Regions from separate parts of the Sphingomonas sp. CFBP 13714 genome, predicted to be linked through region 3. Evidence: predicted binding sites of a transcription regulator. Region 3 holds the regulator's gene; each other region holds the start of a gene.
The links. Region 3 encodes LexA, which represses DNA repair genes until DNA is damaged. Its sites were predicted from a motif close to GTTCCNCNCTTGTTCT; they were not measured.
Positions count from the first base shown of each region.

Region 1: IFT54_RS07055 (ATP-dependent helicase) is a predicted target of LexA. The motif match lies at 4,682-4,697, and genes of this name have one in related genera.
Region 2: IFT54_RS01205 (MmcB family DNA repair protein) is a predicted target of LexA. The motif match lies at 5,876-5,891, and genes of this name have one in related genera.

Region 1 is NZ_JACYVG010000002.1:546,714-557,266, forward strand. Features, by position in the region: gene IFT54_RS07040 (prolyl oligopeptidase family serine peptidase) at 1-1,208, shown strand, start outside; gene IFT54_RS07045 (glycine zipper 2TM domain-containing protein) at 1,362-1,916, opposite strand; gene IFT54_RS07050 (hypothetical protein) at 1,986-2,276, opposite strand; gene IFT54_RS07055 (ATP-dependent helicase) at 2,387-4,669, opposite strand; gene IFT54_RS07060 (GFA family protein) at 4,780-5,175, shown strand; gene IFT54_RS07065 (UrcA family protein) at 5,400-5,726, shown strand; gene IFT54_RS07070 (inorganic phosphate transporter) at 5,957-7,603, shown strand; gene IFT54_RS07075 (MFS transporter) at 7,653-8,912, shown strand; gene rsmD (16S rRNA (guanine(966)-N(2))-methyltransferase RsmD) at 8,948-9,484, opposite strand; gene IFT54_RS20440 (pseudouridine synthase) at 9,484-10,553, opposite strand, start outside.
Region 2 is NZ_JACYVG010000001.1:251,575-262,127, forward strand. Features, by position in the region: gene IFT54_RS01155 (pyruvate, water dikinase regulatory protein) at 1-129, shown strand, start outside; gene IFT54_RS01160 (Maf family protein) at 126-719, shown strand; gene IFT54_RS01165 (shikimate dehydrogenase family protein) at 844-1,659, shown strand; gene coaE (dephospho-CoA kinase) at 1,656-2,243, shown strand; gene dnaQ (DNA polymerase III subunit epsilon) at 2,251-2,943, shown strand; gene hpf (ribosome hibernation-promoting factor, HPF/YfiA family) at 2,993-3,589, shown strand; gene IFT54_RS01185 (PTS sugar transporter subunit IIA) at 3,692-4,159, shown strand; gene IFT54_RS01190 (PaaI family thioesterase) at 4,149-4,628, shown strand; gene IFT54_RS01195 (DUF1491 family protein) at 4,639-4,965, shown strand; gene IFT54_RS01200 (cell wall hydrolase) at 5,155-5,778, shown strand; gene IFT54_RS01205 (MmcB family DNA repair protein) at 5,903-6,400, shown strand; gene IFT54_RS01210 (ankyrin repeat domain-containing protein) at 6,461-7,117, opposite strand; gene IFT54_RS01215 (SCO family protein) at 7,192-7,791, shown strand; gene IFT54_RS01220 (YcgN family cysteine cluster protein) at 7,788-8,222, shown strand; gene IFT54_RS01225 (YgjP-like metallopeptidase domain-containing protein) at 8,227-8,901, shown strand; gene IFT54_RS01230 (transglycosylase domain-containing protein) at 8,877-10,553, opposite strand, start outside.
Region 3 is NZ_JACYVG010000006.1:207,070-217,622, reverse strand. Features, by position in the region: gene gltX (glutamate--tRNA ligase) at 1-1,017, opposite strand, end outside; gene IFT54_RS15075 (ComEC/Rec2 family competence protein) at 1,037-3,379, shown strand; gene lexA (transcriptional repressor LexA) at 3,406-4,137, opposite strand; gene IFT54_RS15065 (molybdopterin molybdotransferase MoeA) at 4,206-5,390, opposite strand; cobalamin riboswitch at 5,628-5,840, shown strand; gene IFT54_RS15060 (HoxN/HupN/NixA family nickel/cobalt transporter) at 6,020-7,057, shown strand; cobalamin riboswitch at 7,218-7,434, shown strand; gene cobW (cobalamin biosynthesis protein CobW) at 7,572-8,621, shown strand; gene cobN (cobaltochelatase subunit CobN) at 8,627-10,553, shown strand, end outside.

The DNA.
Region 1 (10,553 bases), on a different contig from region 3:
TCTTCTCGACCAGCGAGGCGTGGGGGCGGATCCCCGCCGGCGCGATCGCCTCGGCGCCGCTCGCCGAGGTGCGCAAGGGCAAGTTCACGCCGACCCTGGTCTTCGCGCCGACCGATCGCCAGTCGGTCGACGGCGTGTCGGTGACGCGCGATCACGTGGTCGCGAGCGTCTATGACAATGTCCGCGGCCGGGCGATGGTGTTCACGCACGGCAAGGGGGGCTGGACGTCGCGCGCGGTCGCGCTGCCCGACAATGCCTCGGTCGATGTGGCGAGCACGACCGATCGCAGCAACGCGCTGTTCGTGCAGGTGACGGGGTTCCTCGCGCCGACGACCTTGTGGACGCTCGATGCCGGGCCTGGCGGCGTGCCCAAGCAGATCAAGGCGCTGCCGGCGAAGTTCGATGCGTCGCGCGACGTCGTCGAGCAGTTCGAGGCGGTCTCGACCGACGGAACGAAGATCCCCTATTTCATCGTCCACCGGAAGGACGTGCCGCTCGACGGCACGACGCCGACGATCATGACCGCCTATGGCGGGTTCGAATCGTCGATGACGCCCTATTATTCGGGGGTGATGGGCAAGCTGTGGCTCGAGCGCGGGGGCAGCTTCGTGCTCGCCAATATCCGCGGCGGCGGCGAATTCGGGCCGAAATGGCATGATGCGGGGCGCAAGACCAAGCGGCAGATCATCTATGACGATTTCGCCGCGGTCGGGCAGGACCTGATCGCGCGCAAGCTGACCAGCCCGGCGACGCTCGGCATCTATGGCGGGTCGAATGGCGGGCTGCTGATGGGGGTCGAGTTCAACCAGCATCCCGAATTGTGGAAGGCGGTAACGATCCAGGTGCCGCTGCTCGACATGATTCGCTACGAACAGATCGCCGCGGGCGCGTCCTGGGTCGACGAATATGGGTCGGTGAAGATCCCCGCGGAAAAGGCGTTTCTCGAAACGATCTCGCCCTATCAGAACATCAAGCGCGGCGGGGCCTATCCCGAGCCCTATATCTGGACGACGACCAAGGACGACCGGGTCGGGCCGCAGCATGCGCGCAAGTTCGCCGCGCGGCTGAAGGAATATGGCCTGCCGTATCTGTTCTACGAGGATACCGCGGGCGGGCATTCGGGGGATGCGGACATCGAGCAGGGGGCGCGGATGCAGGCGCTGCAGATGACCTATTTCGCGCAGAAGCTGATGGGGCCGGCGAAGTAGGGGACCCGTCATCCTGGACTCGATCCAAGATCCAGAGCCGGACGCGGTGTCGCTGGTGGCTCTGGGTCCTGACTTTCGTCAGGATGACGGGAGTTCGGGGGCGGGGGCGCGAACGGCGACCGGGCGTGGTGGACGCCCGTTCGCCGCACGCGCTCAGCGGCAGCGGATCTGGCTGTTGTTCTGCTCGACCGCGCGGCCGGCGAGGCCACCCGCGGCCGCGCCCAGCAGCGAGCCGACGATCCGCGAGCGGCCGCCGTCGATCACGTTGCCGAGGATGCCGCCACCGGCTGCGCCGATGATCAGCCCGGTCGTGCCGTCGTTGCGCTTGCAGTAATAGCGGCCGTCCTGCCCCGCATAGACGCGGTCGTTGGCGGACAGGGTGCGCTCCTGATAATTCGGGCCGACGCGATAGTCGCGAGCCGGGTCGTAATTGCCCTCGTCGCGCTCGTCGGGATAGCCGCCCTCATACCGGTCGGGCGCCTGGCGATAGACGCCCTGCGGTGCCGGCGGAACATAGCTGCCGCCACGATTGCCGCGCAGCGACTGGTAGCGATCGAATTCCTCGCGGAAGATCTGCAACTCGCTGTCGAGGCGCGCCTGGGCGGCGGCAAAGCGGGCGTTGTCGGCACTGGTCTGCGCGACGGCGGGGGCGGCGGCGGACAGGCAGGTCGCGGCGATCATCGTCGCGAGGCCGAGAGAACGCTTCATGATCGAAATCCTTTCACGGTGAGGTGTCCCGGTAACGGGTGGCGACATCGCGCCGCCACCCGGCTTTCGTCAACGACAGATCTGAACGCGACGATGATTGCGCCATTCGGTGCGGCAGCGGCGATTGTTGTTCCAGTTGCGGCGGTCATTGTCGCGGCCACGGAAGCGGCGGCCGTCGTGGCGGCCACGATGGTCGTTGCGGCGATAGTCGCGACGATCGGCACGGTGGTCGCCGCGGTGATCGTTGTCGCGATACTGCTGGCTATGGCCCCGATCGCGCTGGGCTTCGGCGGGCGCGGCCACGCCGAGTCCGAGCGTGGCGAAGGCGAGCCCGGCGGCGATGAGATTCGTAAACTTCATGAGGTGTCCTCTTGCCCGAGATCGGGCTGGAAGGACGATACGATCCTGGTTCGGCATCGTTCCTGAACGGGGTTGTCGGCTTGCGTACAGGTTGGTGACGACCGGTCGTCCTACGGCGCGATCGTCACGAAGCTGTCCATGACGCGCTTGCGGCCGGCCTGTTCGAAGTCGATCTCGAGCTTGTTGCCCTCGATCTCCGCGATCGCGCCATAGCCGAATTTCTGGTGGAACACGCGCTGGCCGAGCGACAGGTCGTCGCGGCCCTTGTTGCCGAGGCTGATCGCGCTGGACCGGCTTTCGACGACGCGGGCCGGTTTGGTCGAGAAGCCGCCGCCGGGCGTGGCCGCGCGCTGCCAGCCGGGGCCGCGGCCGGTGCCGCGTGCGACGTCGGCGAACGGATCGGCGCGGTCGGACCAGTTCGCCTGCCACAGGCTCGCGCCGCCCGACATCGTCGTCTCGGTGTCGGTATGCTCGTCGGGCAGTTCGGCGACGAAGCGCGACGGGATCGACGAATTCCACTGGCCGTAGATGCGGCGGTTGGCGGCGTGGAGGATGACGGCGAGCCGCCGCGCGCGCGTGATCGCGACATAGGCGAGGCGGCGTTCCTCCTCGAGGCTCTTGACGCCGCCCTCGTCGAGCGAGCGTTGCGACGGGAACAGTCCTTCCTCCCAGCCGACGCAGAAGACGGTGTCGTATTCGAGGCCCTTGGCGGCGTGGATCGTCATGATCGTGACCTGCGGATCCTGCGCGCCGCCCTCATTGTCCATCACCAGCGAGACGTGTTCGAGGAACGCGCCGAGCGAGTCATATTCCTCCATCGCGCGGACGAGTTCGCTCAGATTCTCGAGCCGGCCGGTCGCCTCGACCGATTTCTCGGCCTGGTACATCGCGGTATAACCGCTCTCGTCGAGCAATTGGCGGGCGAGTTCGGCGTGGGGCAGGCTGGTCGCCATGTCGCGCCACCGGGCGATGTCGCCGACGAGGCGGCCGAGCGACTTCTTGGCGGCCCCGGTCAGCTCGTCGGTGTCGAGGATGCGCGCGGCGGCGGTGGTCAGCGGGGTGCCGGTGGCGCGCGCGAGCTGGTGGATGCGCGCGACCGCCTTGTCGCCCAGGCCGCGCTTGGGGACGTTGACGATGCGTTCGAAGGCGAGATCGTCCGCGGGCTGGTTGACGACGCGGAGATAGGCGAGCGCGTCGCGGATCTCGGCGCGTTCGTAGAAGCGGAATCCGCCGACGATCTTGTACGGCATGCCGATCGCGATGAAGCGATCCTCGAACTCGCGCGTCTGGTGCTGCGCGCGAACGAGGATCGCGACCTCGTCGAGGCTCTTGCCCGTGCGACGGACGCTTTCGATTTCCTCGCCGACGCGGCGCGCTTCCTCGGGGCCGTCCCAGACGCCGATGACCTTGACCTTCTCACCGACGTCGAGCTCGGTCCAGAGCTGCTTGCCGAGGCGTCCGCCATTGTTGGCGATCACGCCCGAGGCGGCGCCGAGGATATGCGGCGTGCTGCGGTAATTCTGTTCGAGGCGGATGACCTTCGCGCCGGGGAAATCGCGCTCGAACTTCAGGATGTTCTCGACCTGCGCGCCGCGCCACGAATAGATCGACTGGTCGTCGTCGCCGACACAGGCGATGTTCTTGCGCTCCTGCGCGAGCAGCCGCAGCCAGAGATATTGAGACGAGTTGGTGTCCTGATACTCGTCGACCATGATGTATTTGAAGCGCTGCTGATACTGGGCGAGCACGTCGCGGTGAGTCTTCAGGATGACGAGCATGTGAAGCAGCAGGTCGCCGAAGTCGCAGGCGTTGAGCGCGCGCAGCCGGGTCTGATATTGCTCGTACAGTTCGCCGCCGCGACCATTGGCGTAGCGCTCGCTCTCGCCCGCATCGATATCGGCGGGGACGAGGCCCTTGTTCTTCCACTGGTCGATCAGCCCGGCGAGGCTGCGCGTCGGGAAACGCTTCTCGTCGATATCGGCGGCGAGGATGAGCTGTTTGAGCAACCGCAGCTGGTCGTCGGTGTCGAGGATCGTGAAATTGGACTGCAGCCCGACCAGCTCGGCGTGGCGGCGCAGCATCTTGGCGGCGATCGCGTGAAAGGTGCCGAGCCACGGCATCCCCTCGACCGCGTCGCCGACGAGGCGCCCGACGCGCTCGCGCATCTCGCGTGCGGCCTTGTTGGTGAAGGTGACCGAGAGAATCTCCGACGGCCACGCCTTCTTGGTGAAGATCAGATGCGCGAGTCGCGCGGTCAGCGCCGCGGTCTTGCCGGTGCCCGCGCCGGCGATGATCAGGACGGGGCCGTCGGTGGTCAGCACCGCCTCGCGCTGGGGATCGTTGAGGCCGCGGAGATAGGGCGGCTGGCGGTTTGCGTCGGACGGATGGGCGATCTGGTTCACCGGTGAACAGGTAGGGAACGGGGCGCGATCGGGCAAGCGGCTAAGGCTTGCACGACTCAGCGATGTGTGGAACAAACCGAGAATATAAACAGGAGGCGTGCATGTTGTCGGGACGATGCCACTGCGGAGCGATCCACTATGTCGCGACGGGCGAGGCGGCGCATCACGCGCTGTGCCACTGTGAGGATTGCCGCCGCAGCGCAGGCGCGCCGATGGTCGGCTGGATCGCGTTCAGGACCGAGCAGGTGACGATCTCGGGCGATCCGGTGACCTATGCGTCGTCCGAGCACGGGCGGCGGCTGTTCTGCGGGACGTGCGGGACGGGCCTGTTCTACACCAACCCGGTCGCGCTGCCGGGGATCATCGACATCCAGTCGTGCACGCTCGACGATCCCGAGTCGGTCGCACCGGGCGCGCAAATCCAGGTCGCGGAGCGGCTGGCGTGGATGGCGGACCTGGCGAGCCTGCCCGAATTCGCGCGCTATCCGGGGATGTGAGCGCGCGTTCGGTCGCCACCCAGGTGCGGGGTGATCGAAATCGCGGGGCGACCGACGAACCGTCGCCAAACCGTCGCGGGCGCGTAACGATCCGGGCGTAGGGCGTGCGCAGCGACGAGGGTCTTCGTCGGAGAGGCCGCGCATAGACGGTCCTCCCGACGGTCAGCCATAGTCGCGCGCAGGCGGTGTGCCTGCGGACCGCAGGACCAGCAAAGGACGTCATCATGAAGATCCTCCACAGCGTCGCTTCGGCGGCGATCGCTTCCGCGTGCCTTTTTGCGACCGGCGCTGCCGCCGATCCGGTGCGCGACCCCGTCACGATCCGTGTCTCGCATGCCGGCCTAGACCTGGCCAGCGACGCCGGCCGGCGCGTGCTCGCGCGTCGCGTGCAGTCGGCGGTCAACCGGACCTGCGCCCCGCGGACCGGCGGGCTGAATGCCTTTGCCGAGTCGCGTCGGTGCCGCGCGGAAATGATGCAGGACGCCACGGTGCAGACCGCCGCGTTGCTGACGCGCAACGGAACGCAGCTGGCAAGCCTCGCGGGGCGGTGACGGGGTAGCGTCTTCGCGCTTGATCCGATGCGCGATCGAGGGAGGACCGCTTTGTCAAAGGCGCGGCGGTCCTCCCCCGCCGTCAGGCTGTGCCTGCCCCCCCCTGGCGGGGGAGGATCATGGGCGGTTGCGCGCTGCGCGGGGTTCGTCACTGTGTCATTCTGGTATCGCCGCGCGGCGATGCATCGCGTTGTCATAAAGTTGTAATCGTTAGGGCCGACTGCGCGATCATGGCTACTTCCCCATTAACGGTCGACGCGATCGACCGCGCACCGCGCAGCGGACCGCGGCTCGATCATGATCTGCATCCGGCCGGGCGCTGGATCTTTCTGGCAATATTGCTGGGGGGGCTGGCCTATGCGGGGTTCAGCATCGCCACCGATACCGCGCAGGTTGGCGAGACGCTTGCGGTCGGTGCGTTTGCGTTCCTCGGGCTCGCGCTGCTGATCGCGCTCGGGTTCGAATTCGTCAACGGCTTCCACGACACCGCCAATGCGGTCGCGACGGTCATCTACACGCATTCGATGCCCGCGCCGCTCGCGGTCGTCTGGTCGGGATTCTTCAACTTCGTCGGCGTGATGACGTCGTCGGGCGCGGTCGCCTATTCAATCATCACGCTGCTGCCGGTCGACCTGATCCTCAACGTCGGCAGCGCGGGCGGGTTCGCGATGATCTTCGCACTGCTGCTCGCGGCGATCCTGTGGAACCTCGCGACCTGGGCGGTCGGGCTGCCCAATTCGTCGAGCCACGCGCTGATCGGCTCGATCCTCGGCGTCGGGCTCGCCAACCAGCTGATCAACGGCGGCGCGGACGGCACGTCGGGCGTCGACATGGCGCAGGTGACCAAGGTGCTCTCCGCGCTCGCGTTCAGCCCGGTGGTCGGCTTTGTCGGCGCGCTGCTGATGCTCTTGGTGATGAAGCGCTTCCTGCGCGATCGCAAGCTGTACGAGGCGCCCGAGAGCGATACGCCGCCGCCCCGCGGCATCCGTGCGCTGCTGATCGGCACCTGCACCGCGGTCAGCTTCGCGCATGGCAGCAATGACGGGCAGAAGGGGATGGGGCTGATCATGCTCATCCTGATCGGCTGCGCGCCGACCGCCTATGCGCTGAACCGGACGATGCCCGAAAGCGCGACGCCGGCGTTCGTCCAGAGTGCCCGCGCGGCGTCGTCGGCCTTTGCTGCACATGCCGACGGCACGCCTTCGACGGTCGAGGCCGCCCGCGCGCGCGTCACCACCGCGCTGAAATCCAAGCAGGTCGCCGAGCCCGTCGTCTATGGCGCGCTCGCCACGCTGTCGAACGACGTCACCCGCCGGATCGAGGGCTATGGCTCGCTCGGCAAGGTGCCCGCGGCGGCGACGTCGAACCTGCGCAACGACATGTACCTCGTGCTCGACACGACCAAGCTGGTCGCGGCGGACAAGACCGCGCAGGCGCGCTTTACTGCGCAGGAGATCACGGAGCTTAAAACCTATGGCGGCGGGCTGGAGCAGGGGACGCGCTACATCCCGATCTGGGTGAAGGTCACGGTCGCGCTCGCGCTCGGGCTCGGCACGATGGTCGGGTGGAAGCGGATCGTCGTCACCGTCGGCGAACGGATCGGCAAGTCGCATCTGACCTATGGCATGGGCGCGTCGGCGGAGCTGGTCGCGGCGGCGACGATCCTGATGGCGGACCGGTTCGGCCTGCCCGTGTCGACGACGCATATCCTGTCGTCGGGCGTCGCGGGCGCGAGCGTCGCCAATGGCGGCGGGCTGCAGCGGCGGACGCTGGTGAACATGGGGCTGGCGTGGATCATGACGCTGCCGGTCGCGATGCTGTTGTCGGGCGGGCTGTACTGGATGCTGCTCGGGGTGGCGCACGCCTTGGGGCGCTAAAGCCGAGCGCGCGATTGACGGGGCGGCGGCGGGCGGCGATGCACGCGGCATGAGCACGCTTAGGTCCAGCCGCCGCATCCTCGCCGCCAGCCTGGTCGGCACCGCGGTCGAATTCTACGACTTCTACATCTACGCGACCGCCGCGGCGCTCGTGTTCGGGCCGCTGTTCTTCGCGGGCCAGTCGGCGTCGGCGCAGCTGCTGCTGAGCTATGCGACGTTCGGGCTGGCGTTCGTTGCGCGGCCGGTGGGCGCGGTGCTGTTCGGGCATTTCGGCGACCGGGTCGGGCGCAAGTCGACCCTGGTCGCGTCGCTGCTGCTGATGGGCGGATCGACCGTCGCGATCGCGTTCCTGCCGACCTATGCGCAGGTCGGCTGGTGGGCGCCGGCCCTGCTCTGCCTGATGCGGCTGGGGCAGGGGCTGGGGCTGGGCGGCGAATGGGGTGGCGCCGCGCTGCTCGCGGTCGAGAATGCGCCGCCGCACCGGCGCAACACGTTCGGGATGTTCCCGCCGCTCGGCGCGCCGGTCGGGTTTCTCGCGGCCAACGGACTGTTCCTGATCATCGGGCTGGTCCTCGACGAGGCGCAGTTCCTCGCCTGGGGATGGCGGATCCCGTTCCTGGTCAGCGCGGTGCTGGTCGGGCTGGGGCTGTGGGTGCGGCTGAAGCTGACCGAGACGCCCGCGTTTCTGGAAGCGGAGCAGACCGAGGCGATCCCGCGCGTGCCGATCGCCGAGCTGCTGACGCGGCATCTGCGCGCGACGCTGGCGGGGACGTTCGGGGTGATCGCGTGTTTCGCGCTCTTCTATCTCGCGACCGCATTCGCGCTCGGCTACGGCACCAAGACGCTCGGCTATTCGCGCGAGGCGTTCCTTGGCGTCGAGCTGGTCGCGATCTGGTTCCTGGCGGCGGGGGTGATCCTCGCGAGCGTGCTGGCGGATCGCTATACGGCGGCGCGGATGCTCGGCATCGGGTTTGCCGGCTGCGTCGTCGTCGGCGCGCTGATGGGGCCGATGCTGGGGTCGGGATCGCTGGTCACGGTGTCGCTCTGGCTGTCGGGCGCGCTGTTCGTGATGGGGTTCGCCTATGGCCCGCTCGGCGGGTGGCTGCCGAGCCTGTTTCCGACGGGCGTGCGCTACACCGGCGTGTCGATGACGTTCAACCTTGGCGGCGTGCTCGGCGGCGCGCTCGCGCCGATCGTGGCGGAGGCGCTGGCGCCGCGCGGGCTCGGGCTGGTCGGGGTGTATCTGATGGCCGCGGGGGTGCTGAGCCTTGGCGGGCTGCTGATCGTCGGGCGCCGCGCCGCCGCCTAGGACGGGGTCTCCCGCTTGCGCGGGAGACCGTTACGTCAGGCGGGGCGCAGCAGCGTCAGCCGCGCCTTGCCGTGGACGCGCGTGGCGTCGACCTCGAAGCCCGGCAGCTGGACGACCTCCGCCTTCGCGGTCTCGAGGCTGATCCACGTCGCCGGGCTGGTCCAGCCGAGCCGGGCGAGCTTGTCGAGCGCGACGAGGCCTGCCCCGGTGTCATAGGGCGGATCCATCAGGATGATGTCGAGGGGCGCGGGCGCGGGGCCCATCGCCATCACCGAGGTCGCGCGGACGTCGCCGCGAATGCCGAGCTTGGCGAGATTGGCCTTCAGCGCATCGAGCGCGGGCTTGTCCTGCTCAACGAACAGGCACGACCCGGCACCGCGCGACAAGGCCTCGATCCCGAGCGCGCCCGAGCCTGCGAAGAGATCGGCGACCGCGAGGCCTTCGAAACTGCCGACCCGGCTGGTCAGCATCGAGAACAGCGCCTCGCGCATGCGATCGGCGGTCGGGCGGGTCGCGTCACCCTTGGGCGCGACGATCTGGCGACCGCGATACTGGCCTGCGATGATCCGCATCAGCGTTTACCTCCGCGTGGTGCGCGGGGCGGGTGACCGCGCCCCCCTGATGGTCCCTTGCCGGGTGCGGGCGGACGGCTGCCGCGTTCGGGGCGCGGTGCGGCGTCGCGCGGCGGGCGGGGATCCGCGCCTGGGCGACCCGCGGCACTGCGCGCGGCACGCTTGTCGAGACCGGTCCGCGCGCGGGAGTCGTCCGTCTGAGGGCGGAAGCCGCGTTGCTGGTCCTGGCGCTGGTCCTGGCGCTGGGGCGAGTCGGGACGGCGCGGGGCCGTCGTGCCCCCGCTGCCCCCGCCGCCGACGCGGGTCGGGGCGGCGCGGTCGCGGGGCGGCTTGGCGGCGCGGAAATGCTTGATCTTGGGGCTGGTGCTCAGCTCCTCGCCGCGGTCCGCGCGCTCCTGGCGATAGGTCGGACGACCGGTGCCGGCGCCGGTCGGCTGGGCGTGATGCGTTGCGGCCGCACGATTGCCGCCGCGCGCATCGGGCTTGGCCCAGGGATCGGTGACGTCGCCGCGGACCATCGCCGCGGTCGGGCGGATCCGTTCGGGCCGGGCCGGGCGGGCCGGCCGTGCGGCGCGATCGACCGGTGGTGCGCCGCTCGAGAAGCCGGAGCTTGCCGGCGCCGCATAGGGGCTGCGCGCGGGCTGGCGCGGTGCCGCGGTCGCGGGCCGGGCCGAGGGGGCGGGGCGGGGCGCATTGGCGCCGCGCTGAGGCGACTTGGCGCCGATCCCCGCACCCGCGCCGGCACTGGCGCTGATGCCGATGTTCGGACGCGCCCCGGGGCCCTCGGGCTTGCCGCGCGCGAGCTCCTTCTGGAAGGCGACGACGTCGTGCTGGAGCACTTCGCCGATCTGGCCGGGGGCGAGGTCGCCGAGCACGAACGGGCCGTAGCGGGTGCGGATCAGGCGCGAGACCTGGAGACCCAGATGTTCGAGCACGCGGCGGACTTCGCGGTTCTTGCCCTCGGTCAGGATCATCTCGATCCAGACGTTCGCGCCGGTGCGGCGTTCGATATTGGCGTTGATCGAGCCGTAGCGGACGCCCTCGATCTCGATCCCCTCGATCAGCTCCT
Region 2 (10,553 bases), on a different contig from region 3:
GAACTCGCCTTTGCGCGGCGGATGTTCGCGGACAATGGCTGGCCGGTGATCGACGTGACACGGCGGTCGATCGAGGAAACCGCGGCGGCGATCATCGCGCTGTGCAACCAGCGCCGGCCCGAGGCATGAGCTTCCTGATTCTCGCGTCGCAGAGCGCGTCGCGTCGCGCGATGCTTACCGCGGCGGGCGTCGCGTTCGATGCGACCTTTGCAGGTGTCGATGAGGATGCGGCCAAGGCGGCCCTGGTCGCGCTGTCACCCCGAGATCTTGCCGACGCGCTTGCCGAGCTCAAGGCGACGAAGGTCTCGGCGCGGATGCCGGGGCATCTCGTCCTTGGCAGCGATTCGCTCGTCGCGCTGGAGGACGGCACGATCCTCGACAAACCGGTCGATCGCGATGACGCGGCCGCGCATCTGCGACGGATGTCGGGCACGCATCATGACCTGTGGAGCGCGGCGGTCATCGCGGAGAATGGCCGACCGGTGTGGCGCCATGTCGAGCGCGCGCGGATGCATGTCCGGCCGCTGTCCGACGCGTTCATCGAAACCTATCTCGATACCGAGTGGCCTGCGATCGCGGGGTGTGTCGGCTGTTACCGGATCGAGGGTCCAGGCGCGCAGCTCTTCACGAAGATCGACGGCAGCCAGTTTACCGTTCTCGGGATGCCGCTGCTGAACGTGCTCGATTTCCTCCGGACCCGCGGTGCACTCCCCGCTTAGCATGCGGGCAGCTGACGGGCATCGGCGTTCGTCTGGCAATCCCGGCGGTATCGATTACACGCGATCGATGCGCGGTGGCGGCGTCGACGCCGGCCACCCAGCCCGGGATCTTATGGAGCTCTGAATGACCCCTCGCCCCTATGCCGAAGTGATCGGCGATCCGATCGCCCAATCGAAATCGCCACTGATCCACGGCTTCTGGCTCGACGCGCTCGGAATCGACGCCGAGTACCGGCACAAGCACGTCACCGCGGAACAGCTTCCCGCCTATTTCGCCGCGCGAAAGAGCGATCCCGCATGGCGGGGGTGCAATATCACCATGCCGCACAAGCTGGCGGCGATCGACCACGTGTCCGACCCCGGCGACGTCCGGGGTTCGATCGGCGCGATCAACACCGTGTTCCGCAATTCCGCCGGGGACTGCATCGGTACGAATACCGATGCCGCGGGGTTTTGGGCGCCGATCGACGATCTCGATATCGCCGGCCAGCCCGTCACCGTGATCGGTGCAGGCGGCGCGGCGCGGGCGATCCTCTTCGCCCTGTCGCGTATGGGCGTCGGTCCGGTGACGATCCTCAACCGCAATCCTTTAAAGGCGGCGGCGTTGCTGTCGACATTCGGGCTCAAGGGACAGGCGCTGCCGATCGGCCCGGCGGTCCCGCCGTCGCGGCTGCTGGTCAATGCGAGCATCCTTGGCATGGCCGGCCAGCCACCCCTCGACCTCGATCTCGCCGCGCTTGATTCCGACTCGCTCGTCTATGACATCGTCTATTCGCCGCTCGAGACCGGACTGCTCAAGGCCGCCCGCGCGCGCGATCTCGAAACCGTCGACGGGCTCGAGATGCTGATCGGCCAGGCGGCGGTTGCGTTCGAGATTCTGTTCCACGTGGAACCTCCGCGGGACCGCGACGAGGCCTTGCGCGCGCTGCTCACCGCATGATCATCGGGCTTACCGGATCGATCGGCATGGGCAAATCCGCCGTTGCCGCGATGTTCGCGGAAGAAGGTGTCCCCGTGTTCGACGCCGATGCGACGGTCCACCGACTGCAGAGTGTCGGTGGCCGACTCGTCGAACCGATCGGCGCCGCGTTTCCCGGCACCGTCCATGACGGCGCGGTCGACCGTACACGACTGGGCGCAACGGTGTTCGGCGACGACGATGCGATCCGCCGTCTCGAGGCGATCGTGCATCCCGCGGTCGGTGAGGAGCGTCAGGCGTTTCTCGATTCTCATGCCGGCGCACTGGTCGTATTCGACGTGCCGCTGTTGTTCGAAACCGGCGGTGACGCGCGCGTCGACTGCATCGTCGTCGTGACCGCCGCCGCAGATGTCCAGCGGGCCCGCGTGCTCGCCCGCCCCGGCATGACCGCCGAGCGTTTCGCCGCGATCCTCGCCCGCCAGACACCCGATTCCGAGAAACGCGCGCGTGCCGATCATGTCATTCGCACCGACACGAGTTTCGACGAAACCCGCGCGCAGGTTCGTGCGGTGATCGCTTGCGTGACGGGACGTGAGCGCCGATAACAGCCGGATGCGTGAGATCGTCTTCGATACCGAAACCACCGGCCTCAGCTTTTCCGGTGGCGATCGCATGGTCGAGATCGGCTGTGTCGAGATGGTCAACCGGGTAGAGACAGGGCGCACCTTCCACGCCTATTACCATCCCGAACGGGACATGCCGGTCGAGGCGTTCAACGTCCACGGGCTGAGCCAGGCGTTTCTTGCCGACAAGCCGCGGTTCGGCGAGGGCGTGGCGGACCTGCTCGATTTCGTCGGCGATGCGCCGATGATCGCGCATAATGCGAGCTTCGATTTCTCGTTTCTCAACGGCGAACTCGTCAAATGCGGACGGCCGATCATTCACCTGAACCGGATGATCGATACGCTGCAGATCGCCCGCAGCCGTCATCCGGGCGCGAAGCATTCGCTTGATGCGCTGTGTTCGCGGTTCGGGATCGATAGGAGTCACCGCGTTCTCCACGGCGCGCTGCTCGACGCGCAGCTTCTGGCGCAGGTCTATGTCGAGCTGTTGGGTGGTCGCCAGATCGGTCTCGGCCTGCTCAGCGAGCGGACCGTCACCGCTGCGACTCCGGTCGTCGCACCGACGCCTCGTGTCGTTCGGCAACCACGCGTTTTCACGGTCAGCGAGGGAGACCTTGCGGCCCATGCCGCGTTTATGAAGGGGATCAAGGATCCGATTTGGGGGGCCGTGGCGTCCGGATGACGCCGGGCGGACGGAGCCAATAGGACCGTCCGATGAGAAGGAGACGATAATGGATATCCGGATTTCTGGTCATCAGGTCGCCACTGGCGATGCGCTCAACAGCCATGTGGAAGACCGACTCCAGGGTATCGCCGACAAGTATTTCTCGCGCGCCATTTCCGCCGAGGTCACGTTCGGCAAGGGGCCGCATGATGCCGGCTTCAAATGCGATATCGTCGCGCATGTCATGAAGGGGCTGGTGCTCAAGGGCCATGCCGATGCCTATGACGCCCGTGCCGCGTTCGACAGCGCCGCGGCCAAGATCGAAACCCAGCTTCGCCGCTATATGCGTCGCCTGAAGGATCGCCATGCGGGTGAAGCCGTGGCGATCGCGGAAAGCAACGGCTATGACAATGCAAGCTATACGCTGTTTCAGGAGCAGGTCACCGAGGACGATGCCCCCGATGCGCCCCTGATCATTGCCGAGACGCGCGTCGACATCCCCGAGGCCAGCGTATCCGACGCGGTGATGATGCTCGATCTTCGCAATACCGCCGCACTATTGTTCATGAATGCGGGTACTGGCGCGCATAACATGGTCTATCGCCGCGGTGACGGCACGATCGGCTGGGTCGAACCGCAACGTTCGGCATCCGCCGCACCCTAATAGAGCGCGCAAGCCGCAACAGCTGTTGTGACGCTGCGCTTTACGCCCCCGTGCAAACCGTTAAGGCGGGGCGTGCGGGGGCGCTTTTGAGACATGAACAGCATGAATGACTTCAGTGATATGCTGCGTCCGGACGCGGTCCTGACCGGCATGGTCGCGGCAAACAAAAAGGCCGTGCTTCACCATGTCGCCACGCTTGCTGCCGACATTGTCGAAGGCGACGCGAAGAGTATTGCGGACCGTCTGATTGCCCGCGAAAAGCTGGGCTCGACGGGATTTGGGGGTGGTGTCGCGATCCCGCATGCCAAGCTCGACGGACTGACACAGATCACGGCGGTGTTCGCACGACTGGCGCAGGCGATCGATTTTCAGGCCGTCGACGATCTGCCCGTCGATCTCGTCTTCATGTTGCTGTCGCCGACCGACGCCGGCGCGGTTCATCTGAAGGCACTGGCGCGGATATCGCGCCGGCTGCGCGACAAGTTGTTCCTCGACAAGCTGCGCGGTGCGGGTTCGACCGATGCGCTCTATGCGCTGTTCACCGCCGATGCGGTCCGCGATGCCGCCTGAACTGGCCTCCGCCGGCGCCGAGGCACATTTTCGTGCGCTGGAATCGCTCTACGCCTGTGCGCCGATCAACCGCTTCTTCGAATCCACGCTCGAGATTCCGGAGGCTGGCGTTGCGCGGATCCGGTTCACGATCGACGAACGTCATTATCATGCTGGCGGTGCCGCGCACGGGACGAGCTATTTCAAGATGCTCGACGATGCCGCCTTCTATGCCGCCAACAGTCTCGTCACCGATCGCTTTCTCCTGACGACCGCGTTCAACCTGTTGCTGACCCGGCCGTTAAAAGCGGGTCCGGTCATCGCCGAAGGCCGCTGGATCAGCGGGAAGCGCCGCGTGTTCGTCGCCGATGCCCGGCTGATCGACGCCGAGGGGGAGGAGGCGGCGCGGGGGACGGGTACGTTCATGCGCTCGCGGATCGCCCTGGCCGGGCTTCCCGGATACCGCGTCTCGCCGCGTCCGCTGCCGTGATGGTCCTGCGATGAGCGACCGTCTTCCCAGCGGCGTCCTCGTCAGTGCGTTGCTCCGTCGGGTCAACGACGCGGGCGGTTTTGGTGCGGTGCTCGCCAAAGGGGACGCACAGGGCGGCGCAATCCTCGTGGTCGCCATCGATCGGGGCGCCCTGCCCCGCCTGCTCGAGCGCGGGATCGGCGCCGATGGGCGAACGGCACTGATCGACTCGACTCCGCCCGAAGACCTCGACGGCTATTGGCGTCGACGGCGGTCGAGCGATCCAGATCTCTGGGTGATCGAGGTGGATGTCGCAGCGGCGGAACGGTTCGCCGCTGAAACAATCCTGGCCGATTGACTCCAAAGTCCCCCCGATAGAGGGGATATTCAACATTGATTGGCGTTGTGCTGGGACGGGTGCGATCCGGATCAGTTACGCAGTCGGGGGGATACCCGGACGATCGGCTCGTACGATTGGTTCCGTGGTCCAACCGCATCTGAATAAGTTTGAATGACGATTTTGCAGCGGGCCGCAACGATTGCGGTCATGACCTTCTCTCTCGCCGGCCTGTTCGGCAACAGCGCGCCCAGCCAGGCCACCGGCGTCGATCGCTCGACCGCCAGCCTCACCGCACTCGCAAATCTAAACGCCCTCTCCTCTCAGAATGTTCCGCAGACCGTTCCCGCCGTGACGCCCGTCACCGCCGTCGAGCCCGCTGCACAGACCGCCGTCCAGACGTCGGCCGAAATCGAAGACGAAGAATTCGAAACGCTCGCTCAGGCCGTTGCCGCGCAGGATAGCGCCGCCGCCGACGAAGCGCTCCAGTGCCTTGCCGGCGCCATCTATTTTGAATCCAAGGGCGAGCCGCTCACCGGTCAGCTCGCTGTCGCCGAAGTCATCATCAACCGCGCCAAGTCGGGTCGTTTCCCCGCCGACGTCTGCGACGTCGTCAAGCAGCGCGGCCAGTTCAGCTTTGTCCGCGGCGGCCAGATCCCCGCGATCAACAAGGGCACGTCGTACCGGACCGCCATCGCCGTCGCGAAGGTCGCACTGGCCGATGCGTGGAACAGCCCGGCCGAGAAGGCGCTGTATTTCAACACCGCCGATCGCCGCCCTGCGGGTCGCGTCATCAAGGTCGCCTCGATCGGCAACCACGTCTTCTATCGCTGATCGACAGCCGATCCGGACAGGATCTGGTTCATGATCAGCATCCCACCTGCATCGCCAATCGCCAACGCTATAAACAATCCGTGAACGCGCTTGCGTCGTTCGCGGATTGTTCTATTTCTGGCGCATGCTCGACAGCCCACCGGACTCCTGCATCGACGAACCCGGATCGCCCTTATGTGCTGCCGACGTGGCACGCGGCGTGATCCGGATGTTGTTGCGCCACGACCTGACCGCGATGGCGGAGGTTCCCCTTGACGGGGGCCGTCGCGCCGATCTGATGGCGATCGATGCCCGCGGGCAGATCGTCGTCGTCGAGATCAAAGTGTCGCGCGCGGATCTGGTCGGGGATGGCAAATGGCCTGAATATCTCGGGCATTGCGATCGCTATTTCTGGGCGGTGCCGGCCGGGTTCGACATGCGGCCGTTGCAGGGGGCGGCGTTTCTGCCCGAACGTACCGGGATCATCGTCGCTGACCGCTATGACGCCGCGATCGTCCGTGAGGCGCATACGACCCCCCTGCCCGCGCATGTCCGCAAGCGCTGCACTTTAGCCTTCGCCAGACGCGCCGCACGCCGCCTGATCGCACAGGTCGATCCCGACGCCGCCGGTCTCGCCTTCTGATCCGGCTGGCGGCTGATCCTCACGATACGCGGCAGGATCAGCCGCCCGGCGACGTGATCGTCAGAATTTCGGCCCCGCGACCGCCTTGCGGGTCTTCTTCGGCGCATCGGCCAGCAGCTTGGTCACCACGACGTTGCGACCATCCTGCTTGGCATAATCGCGCGCCGACATGCCGGCGATGATATCGGCCTGATCGGGGTCGGCGTTTTCGTTGAGCAGCACGCGGATCATGGCAACGTCGCGGCGCTGAACGGCGCGGATCAACGGAGTCTCTCCTGCCGAATTGGCAAGATTCGGATTGGCGCCGGCGGCGGTCAGGATCGGGATCATGTCGGTCTGGCCGAGCGTCACCGCGAGGAGCAGCGGCGTGTTGCCCTTACCGTCGCGCAGATTGGCGTCGGCGCCTTTCTGCAGCAGGAACCGCAGATAGGTCTCGTCGGCACGTTTGATGACGATGTGCAACGCGCCCTCGCCTGTCGAGACGTCGCGTGCATTGACGATGCTGCTGCCCGGACGTCCGAGCATTTCGAGGACCTCGTTGTTCTTCGACTCACGCACCGCATTCAGGAATTTATAGCCTTCCGACTGGTTCTGCGCGTGTGCGACACGCGGGGCGATCACGGTGGCGGCGGGAAGCGCGATCACGGCTCCCATCAACAGGGCGCCCATGGTCTTGGCGCCCGTCGTCAGGGCGGGGCACTGGCGGATATACGACATCGATAGATCCTCGGGACGCGGGTGATGTGCGACGCTTGCGCCGCACGGGCTAACAGATCAAGGCTGGCTGTATCATGACCAATCGACGCCCCGCCCTTCTCGCCGCCCTCGCGCTCGCGGCGTGCAGCCCTTCTGCGCCCGATACGAGCGCGGCGCCCGCGACGCCGCCGCTTGCCGGGGCGCGGATCGGCGGGCCGTTCACGCTCGTCGATCAGGACGGCCAACAGGTCAGCGACCGCCGGTTCGCGGGCAAATACCGGATCATGTATTTCGGCTACACCTTCTGTCCCGACGTCTGTCCGACCGACATGCAGACGATCGGCGGCGCGATGAAACTGCTCGAGGCCAGCGATCCGGCGCTTGCGGCGCGGATCGTGCCGATCTTCGTGACCGTCGATCCGACGCGTGACACCCCTGCGGTCGTCAAGCAGTTCGTCACCGCCTTTCATCCGCGCATCGTCGGGCTCACCGGCAGTCCCGCGGCGATCGAGACCGTAAAGAAGGAATTCGCGATCTTCTCGGCCAAGGGGGATGCCGCGCCCGGTGGCGGTTACCTCGTAAATCACTCGCGTCAGGCCTATCTGATGGATCCGGACGGCAAGCCTCTCGCGCTGCTGCCACAGGATAAGGGACCACAGGCCTTGGCCGATGACATCAAGCGCTGGGCCCGATGAGCGCCAGATTCTGGGAAGACACGCCGATCGAGAAGCTCGACCGCGGCCAGTGGGAAGCCCTGTGCGACGGTTGCGGCAAATGTTGCATCCACAAACTCGAGGACGAGGATACCGGCGAGCTCGTCGCGACCAACGTATCGTGCCGGCTGCTCGACCGGCGCAGCGGGCAGTGTTCGGATTATCGCCACCGCCATGCCTATGTTGCCGAATGCGTGCGGCTGACGACGTCGAATGTCCGCGATATCGACTGGCTGCCCTCGACCTGCGCCTATCGCCTGCGTGCGGCGGGCGAGCAGCTTCCCGAGTGGCATTATCTCGTCTGCGGCGATCGCGAGGCGGTGCACCGCGCCAAACAGTCGGTCCGCGGCTGGACGATCAGCGAGGACGAGGCCGGCGAGCTCGAATATCACGTGATCGACCGCGAACTCTGACGCGGTGATCGACGGTCTCGAGATCATCCGGCATCCGCGCGCACGCCGGGCACGGTTGTCGATCGATCCCGCCAGCGGCCGTGCCAGGCTCGTCCTGCCCAAGCGGGCGGCCTTGAAGCAGGCACTGGCCTGGGCGGAGGAGAAGGCGGACTGGATCGCGGAACAGCGCGCGCGTCTGCCGCGGCCGCAGCCTTTCGTTCCCGGTGCGGTCGTGATGGTCGCCGACGAGCCGGTGACGATCGCGTGGGCCCCGGGCAGCCGCCGCACGGTGGTCCGCGACGGCGCGATCCTGTCGCTGTCCGGTCCCGTCGAGACGATTGCGCGCCGTGTCGAGGCATGGCTCAAGCGTACCGCGCTGGGCCTGCTGGACCAGGAAACCGCCGAATATGCCGCCAAGGCGGGGGTGAGCGTCACGCAGGTCGCGATCGGCGATGCCAGGGGCCGCTGGGGCAGCTGCGCGTCGAGCGGGGTGATCCGCTACAGCTGGCGGCTGATCCTCGCCCCCGGCTTTGTACGGCGGGCAACGGTGGCGCACGAGGTCGCCCACCGCGTCCACATGAACCACGCGCCCGCCTTCCACGCGCTCGTCGCCGATCTCTATGGTGAGGATCCGACCCCGGCGCGAGTCTGGCTACGCACGCATGGCGCGGCGCTTCACTGGGTCGGTCGATCGTCCTGAAAGCGATCGCGCGAACTCTCGCGTGACCAGTCCCGCTGGGGCGCGCGTGGCTGCGGCGCGACGGGTTCGCGGCGTGGTGCGTCCCGGCCCGTCACCCTGTCGATCCAGTCCTGGTTCAACTGCTGCTGCGGCACCTGCGGTGCCTGGTCGGACGGGTCCGCATCGGGGCGCGGTATCGGCTCGCCCGCCGGGGCATCGCTCGGCATATCCGGGACACCGCCAGGCTCGATCGGATTGCCATTCTCGTCGACCATCATCTGGCCGTTGTCCGGCTGGCCGAAATAGCTCTCCTCATCGGGTTCGAGCTGCCATTCGGGCAGGGTCACCTGCGTCTCGAACTGCTCGATCGGGCGATTGGCCGTGGCGGGCTTCATGAAAGCCGCCCAGGCGCGCGCCGGTGCCGTACCGCCGTGCAGTCCGGAGATCGGCTTGGCGTCGTCGCGGCCCATCCAGACGCCGGTGGTGATGCCGCTCGAGAAGCCGAGGAACCAGCCATCCTTCGACGAACTCGTCGTGCCCGTCTTTCCCGCCACCGGGCGGCCGATCTGCGCGGCTCGCCCGGTGCCGGTGTTGACCGCGGTCTGCAACAGGTCGGTCATCTCGGCGGCGACATAGGGGGCGACGAGGACGTGGCTGCGATCGACCTCATGCGTGTAGATCGTCTGGCCGTTCGCGGTCACGCGGGTGATGCCATAGGGGGTCACCGCGACGCCCTTGCTCGCGACGCTGGCAAAGGCGCGCGTCATGTCGATCACGCGGACCTCCGACGTGCCCAGCACCATCGAGGGATGCGTGTTGACCGTCGTCGTGATCCCGAACCGCCGCGCCATGTCCGCGACCGTCGTGAAACCGACCTCCTGCCCCAGCTTGGCCGCGACGGTGTTCAGCGAATAGGCAAAGGCCGTGCGCAGGCTGACCGCACCGGAATTGCGCCGCGAATCGTTGCGCGGGCTCCATCCGTCGATCGTCACGGGTTCGTCGACGATCGAATCCTCGGGCTTGTGCCCGGCCTCGAGCGCGGCGAGATACACGAACAGCTTGAACGCCGAACCGGGCTGGCGGACCGCCTGTGTCGCGCGGTTGTAGATCGACGAGACATAGTCCTTGCCGCCGACCATCGCCTTGACCGCGCCATCGCGGTCGAGCGACACCAAAGCGCCTTGCGCACCCGGGGGGGCATTCGCCCGGATCGCGGCATCGGCATCGCGCTGCATCGAGAGGTCGAGCGTCGTCCACACCTCGAGCGGCGCCTCGGTCTCGTCGATCAGCGTGTCGAGCTGCGGCAAGGCCCAGTCGGTGAAGTAGCGGACGCTGTTCTGCTTCGGCTCGGGCGCCAGTTTGAGCCCCTGCACATCGGCATCGGCGGCCTCGCTCGCGCTGATGACGCCGGTTTCCGCCATCGTCTTCAGCACGACGCCCGCGCGGCCCATCGCGGCCTCGGCATCGGCAGTCGGCGAATAGTTGGACGGTGCCTTGACGAGCCCTGCGATCACCGCCGCTTCGGCCAGCGACAGGCGGTCCGCCCCGTGGCCGAAGAACTTGCGCGACGCGGCGTCGATTCCGTAGGCGCCGCCGCCATAATAGACCTTGTTGAGGTAGAGTTCGAGGATCTGGTCCTTGCTGAACTTGCGCTCGAGCGCGAACGCCAGGAT
Region 3 (10,553 bases):
CAGGTCGAAGCGCGAGGGCGACTTGCCGACGCCCGACAGGTCGAACCATTCGACCGCCTGTTCGCGGCTGATGATCTCGTCGTCACCGTGCCCCCAGCCGAGCCGCAGCAGGTAATTGTCGAACGCCTCGGGCAGGATGCCCATCTCGTCGCGATACGCCTCGATGCCGACCGCGCCGTGACGCTTGGACAGCTTGGCACCATCGGGGCCGTGGATCAGCGGGATGTGCGCATAGATCGGATCGGGCCAGCCGCCCTCGATCGCGTCCATCGCACGGTAGATCGGCAGCTGGCGGAACGCGTTGTTGAGGTGATCGTCACCGCGGATGACGTGCGTGACGCCCATGTCGTGATCGTCGACGACGACCGCGAGCATGTAGGTCGGCGTGCCGTCCGAACGGAGGAGGACGAGGTCGTCGATTTCCTCGTTGCGGACCGTCACCGATCCCTGGACGCGATCCTCGATCGTGACCGCACCTTCCTGCGGCGCGCGCAGGCGGACGACATGGGGAAGATCGGGGGCCTCGCTTGCCGGACGGTCGCGCCACGGGCTGCGGATGCGGAGCGGCTTCTTGGCCGCCTGCGCCTCGGCGCGCATCGCCGCGATCTCGTCATTGGTCATGTAGCAGCGATAGGCGTGGCCGGCCTCCACCATCTGGTGCGCGACGCGGGCGTGGCGATCGGCGCCGGCGAACTGCATGACGACGTCGCCGTCCCAGTCGATCCCCAGCCAGCGCATCCCGTCGATGATCGCGTCGATCGCCGGCTGGGTCGACCGCACGCGGTCGGTATCCTCGATACGCAGCAGGAATTTGCCGCCGTTCGCCTTGGCGAACAGCCAGTTGAACAACGCCGTGCGTGCGCCGCCAAGATGCAGGAACCCCGTCGGCGACGGAGCGAAACGAGTAACCACGGGTGCGGCCGAAACGACGGCATCCGTATCAGATATTGCGCCCAACCGCGGGTGCTCCCAGACTGTAGAAACGATGGCCGGATCAGCCGTCGCCGCCTCTAGCATGCGTCCCCGGCGGCGACAAATGGGCGTGCCGCCCTGGATGGCGGAGCCGGGCCGGGCGATCGAACGCTGGCTGGAGGCAGAGCGCGACCAGCTCATAACCTGGTTGCCGGTCGGGCTTGGCGGCGGCATCGCGCTGTGGTTCGTGCTGCCCGATCCCGTGGCATGGGGCACCGCGATCCTGGTGCTGGCCGCTGGCGGGTTGGCCGGACTTGCGGCGGGGCGCGGCGGGCGCGCGGCGCGGATGCTCGCGATCGGCGCGATTGCGGCGGCGCTCGGCATCGGGCTGATCTGGGTACGATCGGACCGGGTGGCGGCACCGGTGCTCGCGGGGCCGACATTCGTGCAGCTGTCCGCGCGGGTCGAGACGATCGAACCGCTCGTCGCGCGTCGGCTGGTGCGGTTGACGGTGCGGCCGGTCGGGCCGGGGCAGGACGCCGATGGCGCGCCGGTTGCGTTGCCCGGCCGCGTCCGCATCAACCTGGCAGAGGCGGATGCGCCGGCGACGCTCGCGATCGGCGCGACCATAAAGCTTCGCGCGCGACTCATGCCGCCGCCCTTGCCGGCGGTGCCCGGCGCCTATGACTTTGCGCGCGTCGCTTGGTTCGGCGCGATCGGCGCGACGGGGCGGGGCTTTTCGCCTGTGGTGGTAGCAGAGCCGGGCCGCGGCGGCGCTGGAGTCCGGGTGGCGCTGTCGCGGCATATCGTCGCGCAGCTTGACGGGAGCGCGGGCGGGATCGCGGCGGCGCTGGCGACCGGCGACGTCGGCGCGATCAGCGACGCGGATGCGGAGGCGATGCGCCGCGCCGGGCTGGCGCATCTCCTTTCGGTAAGCGGCCTCCACATCACCGCGGCGGTCGCCGCGACGATGCTGATCGTGATGCGGCTGCTGGCGCTCAGCCCATGGCTCGCGCTGCACACGCGACTGCCACTGATCGCCGCGCTTGCCGGTGCCGCAGCGGCGATCGGCTACACCGTGCTGACGGGCAGCCAGGTGCCGACGATCCGCTCCTGCGTCGCGGCGTTGCTGGTGCTGGTCGCGCTGGCGATGGGGCGCGAGGCGATGACGTTGCGGCTCGTCGCGACGGGAGCGATCGCGGTGATGCTCGCGCTGCCCGAATCGCTCGCCGGGCCGAGCTTCCAATTGTCGTTCGCCGCGATCACCGCGATCATCGCGCTGCACGAGCATCCCGTCGTCCGTGCCACGTTCACGCCGCATGACGAGGGCCGCAGCAGACGCCTGTTGCGCGGCGCCGCGTCGCTGCTGCTGACCGGGCTCGTTGTCGAGGCGGCGCTGATGCCGATCGCGGTTTATCATTTCCACAAGGCCGGGCTGTACGGCGCGGTCGCCAATATCGTCGCGATCCCGCTGACCACGTTTGTCGTGATGCCGTTCGAGGCGCTGGCGCTGCTGCTCGACACGATCGGGATTGGCGCGCCCGCCTGGTGGCTGGTCCAGCATGCGCTCGACGCGCTGCTGTGGCTCGCGCGCGGCGTGGCGCATGCACCGGGCGCGGTCCGCGCGCTGCCGGCGGTGCCCGACGGGGCGTTTGCGCTGATGGTCGTTGGCGGGGTGTGGATCGCGCTGTGGCGGACGCGGTGGCGACGGATCGGAATGCTGCCCTTGGCGATTGGCGCGATCTGGGCGCTGACGACGCCGTCACCCGATATCCTTGTGACGGGCGATGGGCGTCACGTCGCGGTCCGGACCGCCGCCGGGCTCGCGCTGCTCCGCGATCGGGCGGGGGACTATGTCCGCGATACACTGGCGGAGAATGGCGGGGTCGATGGTGAGCCGCTACTGCTGGCGGATCAGCCCGACGCGCAGTGCAGCCGCGACCTGTGCCTGACCGATGTCGTCGCGCGGGGGCGGGCGTGGCGTGTGCTGGCAACGCGGAGCGTTTACCGGGTGCCGATCGCCGAGATGGTTGCCGCCTGCCAGCGCGCGGACATCGTCATCAGCGAGCGCGAGCTGCCGCGTAGCTGTACGCCGCGATGGCTGAAGCTCGATCGATCGGTGCTCGCGCGCACCAGGGGGATCGCGTTGACGTTGACCACGGGGCGGATGGTGACGGTACTCAATCCGGGGGACCGGCACCCGTGGCGCGATCCGCCGACGCTGGCGCGGCCAATGCGACGGTTCGGGGCGGCGGGCGATCAGCATGGGCTGGCCGGGGGGGGCGGCGTCGGTCCGGTTTCGGGTGCCGGCTCGGGGGTGGTCAGAGCGATAGGTCGCGACTGGGTATGTCGGGTCATGATCCTGCGAAGGTGGGGCCTCCGATTGGGAGGGCCGCAATTCCGAAACGCGGACGATGGTGCCTGGGGCCGTTGGTCACGAACGCCACTGCCGGTTGCGTGGCGGTGACGACCGCCAGCGCCACCCGGCATTCGTCAGTCGTAGCGGCGCAGGATACCCGACAGCTTGCCCTGAACCCGGACCTGTGCGGGCGCATAACGCTGGGGGTCATAGGCGCGGTTGGCCGGGTCGAGCCGGACCATTGCGCCTTCGCGGCGGAAATATTTCAGCGTCGCTTCGCTGTCCTCGATCAGCGCGACCACGATTTCGCCGTCGCGGGCGATCTCGGTACGGCGGATCAGCGCATAATCGCCGTCGAGGATGCCGGCTTCCACCATCGAGTCCCCCGAAACCTCCAGCGCATAATGCTCGCCGGTGCCGAGCAATGCGGCCGGAACGGCCAGCATCGAACTGCCTTCAAAGGCTTCGATCGGGACGCCGGCGGCGATCCGGCCGTGCAGCGGGATCTCGACGACGTCGTTCGCCGCGATGCGGGCTGGCGACGCGGGCGTGGCGCTGGCCGTGTTCGGTACCGATACGGTGTCGGCAGATGCCGCCGCCGCCGCCTTCGACCCTGACTTCGTCGTCGTCTGCGCGATTGCAGCCTCGGGACGCTCGGGCATCCGCAGCACTTCGAGCGCGCGCGCCCGGTTGGGCAGACGCCGGATGAAGTTGCGCTCCTCGAGCGCGCTGATCAGGCGGTGTACGCCCGATTTCGATTTCAGTTCGAGCGCGTCCTTCATCTCCTCGAACGAGGGCGACACGCCCGTCTCGGCAAGGCGGTCGTTGATGAAGCAGACAAGCTCGTGCTGCTTGCGCGTGAGCATAACGGTTCTCCGTCCGGAACAGACGAGGAACTTCTATGGAACACTTGCAGCTTCGTCAAGCGGTGACGTCACGCGATGACGAGGATTTCCGCCGAGTCGCCCGCCCTTGCCGCCGGCGCGTCGCCGTCGCGGACGATCAGGCAGGACGAGCGGGCGAGCGTCAGCAGCATCGAGCTGTCCTGGATGGTCGAGGCATAGGCGCGACCGTCGCGCAGTTCGGCGCGCATATAGTCGGTCCGCGACTGGTTGGGCGGAAGATCCTCGCCGAGCAGCGCGTGCGTCGTCTGCGGCAAGGGATCGCGCGCGCCGAGCATGTGCGCGACGACGGGGCGGACGAACAGGATCGCGGTGACGAAGGCGGAGACGGGATTGCCCGGCAGGCCGAGCAGCATTGTCCGGCCAAGCGTGCCCGCCATCATCGGCTTGCCCGGGCGCAGGGCGATCCGCCAGAAGTCGATTGCCCCGCCGGCCGCCTCGATCGCGGGGCGGACGAGGTCGTGATCGCCGACCGACGCGCCCCCCGTGGTCACGAGCAGATCGGCATCGACCCCGGCAAAGGCGTCACGCAGCGTGTCGAGCCGGTCGGGGAGGATTCCGAGATCGATAATGTCGACGGGCAGATCGGCAAGCATCGCGGCGAGCATGATGCCGTTCGATTCCGGCAGCGGGACGGGATCGTTCGTCGAGCCGGGCGGAACGAGCTCGTCACCCGTTGCGGCGACCGCGACGCGCAGCCGGCGGCCGACCGACAGCGTGCCGTGTCCGCCGGTCGCAGCGACCGCGATGCGCGCGGGCGTCAGCCGATCGCCGGCCGCGATCAGCCGGGTGCCGGTCGCGAAGTCGAGCCCCTTGCGGCGTGTGTTGCGTCCCTCGAAGGCGGGGCCTTCGCCGTCGAGCATCAGCCGGTCGCCGTCGCGTGCGGCCTCTTCCTGGACAAGGACGGTATCGGCGCCGGGCGGCATCGCCGCGCCGGTGAAGATGCGCGTCGCCTGTCCCGCGCCGACTGAACCGGTGAAGGGGCGGCCGGCCGCGCTCTCGCCGATGACCGTCCACGGCCCGGGCAGATCTGCGTAGCGGATCGCATAGCCGTCCATCGCCGAAAGGTCGGTCGCGGGCTGGGTGCGGCGGGCTAGAATGGCCTCCGCCGCCCAGCGACCCATCGCCGAGCGCAGCGGCACGGTTTCGGCCGGCACGCGCGATGCCATGGCGAAGAGGCGGGACTGGGCTTCGGCGACGGGGACGAGAGGGCGCATGCGGGCTCCGTTCAGCGGGGCGATGAAGGTCTGCGCTGCTCGCACGATTGCCGCGGGGCGGAAAGCGGGCAACGCCGCGACCGGCAGGACACCGGTCGGTTACGCGATCAACGTACGAGGTAAGGCAGACGTTGCGGTGAGATGGGACGACATGCCCTGCGTTGCGTCGCGCGCAAATCCTGTCGTCAGCGCAGGCAAAACGCGCTAGCCCTGTGGCGCAGGTCCGACGCAAGCCGGATCCGCACAGATCGCGTCGGTGCCCCTCGGGGCTTGAATGGGAATGCGGTGCGGGGTTTGCCCCAAGACCGCGGCTGTCCCTGCAACTGTAAGCGGCGAGCGACACGCACGCGCCCCCTGCGACGGGGGCAGCCACTGGGCCGATGGCCTGGGAAGGTGTGCGTCGAGCCTTGACCCGTGAGCCAGGAGACCTGCCGGCGTCTGGTCGCTCTTGTCCCGGTCCAGGGGGTGGCCGAGGCACGGTGAACGCCGTCTGAGCGACGACCATGCGGCGGGGGCCGCATCGGCGACGCATGCCGGCCGCTCAGGGCGTCCGGTCGGCGCGCGTCCCGGTCGTTCGCGGCAGGCCCCCGTCCTCGTCGGACGCCGGGGATGTGCCAATGACCAAGATCATGACCGGGCGGACCGCCGGTCGTTCGACGCGACACCGGATCGGCTGGATGTTCGCGATGCTGGTGGCGGCCAACATCGCCGCCTGGGGATGGGCGTTCGCGCTGTTCCAGGCGCAACCGCTGATGCTGGGTACCGCGATGCTGGCCTGGGGGCTGGGGCTGCGCCATGCGGTCGACGCCGATCATATCGCGGCGATCGACAACGTGACGCGCAAGCTGATGCAGGACGGGCAGCGGCCGATCGGGGTCGGCTTCTGGTTCGCGGTCGGCCATTCGGGGATCGTCCTGATCGCCGCGGTCGCGATCGCGCTGACCGCGAGTGCGCTGGCGCAGTTCGAGGCGTTCAAGCAGGCGGGCGGGGTGATCGCGACACTGATCTCCGCGCTGTTCCTGTTCACGATCGCGGCGATGAACCTGATCATCCTGCGATCGGTGTGGCGGACCTTCGGCCATGTCCGCGGCGGGGGGCGCTATGTCGAGGAGGATCTCGACCTGCTCCTCGGCAATCGCGGGCTGCTCGCGCGGCTGTTCCGGCCGATGTTCCGGCTGGTCACGCGCAGCTGGCACATGGCGCCGCTCGGCTTCCTGTTCGGGCTGGGGTTCGACACCGCCACCGAAGTCGCGATCCTCGGCCTGTCGGCGAGCCAGGCCGCGGACGGGCTGTCGATCGGCACGGTGCTGGTGCTGCCCGTGCTGTTCGCGACCGGCATGGCACTGGTCGACAGTGCCGACGGGGTGGTGATGCTCGGCGCGTATGAATGGGCGTTCGTGAAGCCGATCCGCAAGCTCTATTACAACATCACGATCACGCTGATCTCGGCGATCGTCGCGATCGCGATCGGCGGGATCGAAACGCTCGCGCTGCTGGCGTCGAAGCTGGGCCTCAGCGGGGGCGTGTGGGACGTTGCCTCGGCGCTGGGCGAGAATTTCAACGGGCTGGGCTTTGCGATCATCGCGCTGTTCGTGGCATGCTGGGTGCTGAGTTTTGCGATCTACCGGTGGAAGCGGTTCGACGAGATCGAGGTGGTTCGGGGGTAACGAGCTGCGTCGTCATCCTGGGCTCGACCCGGGACCCAGGGCCAGGCAGCGCATTACGCGTGGCTCTGGGTCCTGACTTTCGTCGGGATGACGGAGGTCAGGTGCATTGGCACAGTCGCCAAACTCCTCTAAACCCAACCTCGAGGTTTGGTTCTACCGAACCTCGACAGATCGCGCCGGTGCCCTTCGGGGCTTGAATGGGAATGCGGTGCGGGAGCTTTGCCTCCCAATGCCGCGGCTGTCCCTGCAACTGTAAGCGGTGAGCGAGACGCACAGGCCCCCGATGCGGGGGCAGCCACTGGGTCACGGGACCTGGGAAGGCGTGCATCGAGCTTCGACCCGCGAGCCAGGAGACCTGCCAGCGTCATGGTCGCTCTTGCCTTGATCCAGGGGATGGTCGCGGCACGGTACTCCGTCTGAGCGACGAACGCGTGCGGCCGTCAGGTCGTGCGCGCGTGTGGCTGCGGGCGTGCGTCCGTCCGTGGCTGTCGTTCCAACGCCCGGAGAGTATCGCATGACCGACCCCCAGCCGACCCTGGCCAAGATTCCCGTTACCATCGTCACCGGATTCCTCGGCGCGGGCAAGACCACGCTGATCAGCCACCTGATCCGGAATGCCGGTGGCCGGCGGCTCGCGGTGATCGTCAACGAATTCGGCACGCTCGGCATCGACGGCGACATCTTGAAGGGGTGCGCGATCCCCGATTGCCCGGCCGAGAATGTCGTCGAGCTCGCCAATGGCTGCATCTGCTGCACCGTCGCTGACGATTTCATCCCGACCGTCGAGACTTTGCTCGCGCTCGACCCGCGGCCCGACCATATCCTGATCGAGACGTCGGGGCTCGCCCTGCCCAAGCCCTTGCTGAAAGCGTTCGACTGGCCCGCGATCCGGTCGCGGATCACGGTCGACGGGGTGATCGCGCTGGCCGATGCGGAAGCGGTCGCCGCGGGACGGTTCGCGCCCGACCTCGCCGCGATCGAGGCGCAGCGCCGCGCCGATCCGAGCGTCGATCACGAGACGCCGCTCGCCGAGGTGTTCGAGGACCAGCTCGCCTGTGCGGATCTGGTGCTGCTGACCAAGGCGGATCTGGCGGGCGAGGCGGGGGTGGCTGCGGCGCGCGCGGTGATCGCGGCGGAATCCGCGCGTGCGTTGCCGGTGATCGCGCTGACCGACGGGGTGATCGATCCGCGCGTCGTGCTCGGGCTGAACGCGGCGGCGGAGGACGACATCGCCGCGCGACCGTCGCACCATGATGGCGCGGACGATCACGAGCATGACGATTTCGACAGCATGATCGTCGACCTCGGCGAGATCGCGGACCCGGCGGCGCTCGCCGCGCGGATCGAGACGCTGGCGCGCGACGCCGACATCCTGCGCGTGAAGGGCTATGCCGCGGTGACGGGCAAGCCGATGCGGCTGCTGGTGCAGGCGGTCGGTGCGCGGGTGCGGACGCAATATGACCGGCCGTGGCGTGCCGACGAGGCGCGACAGACTCGGCTGGTGGTGATCGCCGAGCATGACCGGATCGACCCCGCAAGGATCCGGGCCGCGCTTCAGGGCTGACGGCGATGCACGTCGTCTTCCGCGAAAGCCACGCGCTGGAGGAAAGTGCGATCCCGCAGGACCTCGCGCAGAGCCCGGCGGACCTTGTCGTCCTGTCCTTTTCTGACGGGGATCTCGGCGCGTTCGCGGCCGGGTGGCGGCGCGCGGCGGCGGGGGGGAGCCCGCTGCCGTCGCTCAGGCTCGCCAACCTGTCCGCGCTCACCCACCCGCTGTCGGTCGATACCTATGTCGAGCGGACGCTGGACGGTGGCGCAGGCACGGGGGCGAAGGGGATCGTGATCCGGCTGATCGGCGGACGGTCCTACTGGTCCTATGGGTTGCAGCAGGTCGAGGCGCTGGCACGGGCGCGGGGGATCGCGCTGGCGGTGCTGCCCGCGGACGGGCGCAGCGATGCGCGGCTCGATGCGGCGTCGACAGTGCCGGTGTCGACGCTGCGCCGGCTCGCCGCGCTGTGCGACGACGGCGGCGCGGTAGCGGCGCAGGCGGCGCTGGCGCAGATGGCGCTGGCGGCGGGGCTTTATGCCGGGCCGGTCGCGGGGGTGAAGACGGTTCCCGAGGTCGGTGGCTGGCAGCCGCGCGACGGGGTGACGTGCCCCGCGGCGTTCGCGATGACCGCGACGCGGCCGCGAATCCTGCTGATCTTCTACCGCTCCTACCTGACCGCTGCCGACCTCGACCCGATCGAGGCGCTGCATACCGGGCTGGGTGCGGCGGGGTTCGACGTCGTCGGGCTGTTCGCGCCGTCGCTGAAGGCGCCGGGCGTCGCGGGGTGGCTCAGGCGCTGGGTCGTCGCGCTCGCCCCGGCGGCGATCGTCAACGCGACTGCCTTTTCGGGCCGCGGCGCGGACGACACATCGCCGCTCGACGGGGCGGGGGTGCCGGTGTTCCAGGTCGCGCTGGCGACGTCGGATCGTGCCGCCTGGGCGGGGTCGACGCGCGGGTTGTCCCCCGCCGACCTGGCGATGCACGTCGTCCTGCCCGAAGTCGACGGACGCCTGTTCGCGGGCGTCGCAAGCTTCAAGGAGGACGGCGTCCGCGACGACGCTCTCGGCTATGTGCGGCGCGAGCACCGGGCCGAGCCCGAGCGGATCGCGGCGATCGTCGCGCGCGTCATCGCGTGGGTGCGTCTGGCGGAGCGGCCGGTCTCGGAACAGCGGCCCGCGGTCGTGCTGTCGACCTATCCGGGCAAGGACTATCAGATGGCGCATGCGGTCGGGCTCGACGCGCTGGCGTCCGCGGACGCGATCGTCGAGGATCTGGCGGCGGCGGGCTATGCGACCGGCGGCGCGGCGCCGCAAGCGCTGGCCGAGGCGCTGGCGACGGGGCGGATCGCGTGGCCGGTCGCGGCGTATCGTGCGGCGCTTGGGGGCTTGCCGGCCGTGTTGCGCGATGCGCTCGAGGAAAGCTGGGGCGCGCCCGAGGACGATCCGGCCTGTATCGACGGCGCGTTCGAGTTCGCGGGCGTCGAGCGGGGGGGCGTGGTGATCGCGCTCCAGCCCGAACGCGGGCGCAGCGCGGCGCGGGTCGGGGAGTATCACGACCTGTCGCGCTGTCCCCGTCATGCCTATGTCGCCTTCTATCTGTGGCTGCACGCGCGGGGGAGTGATGCGCTGATCCATGTCGGCGCGCACGGGACGCTCGAATGGCTGCCGGGCAAGGCGGTCGCGCTGTCGGGAGAATGCTGGCCCGAGGCGCTGACCGGGGCGATGCCGGTGCTCTATCCGTTCATCGTCAACGATCCGGGCGAGGCGGCACAGGCACGGCGGCGTATCGGCGCGGTGACGATCGGCCATGTCCCGCCGCCGGCCGCGACGACGCGCAGCGGCGCGGGGCTGGGGCGGCTCGAATCGTTGCTCGACGAGTTTTCGACCGCCGACGGGCTCGACCCCGCGCGCCGCGACCGGCTGCAGCGCGACATCGCCGACGAGGCGC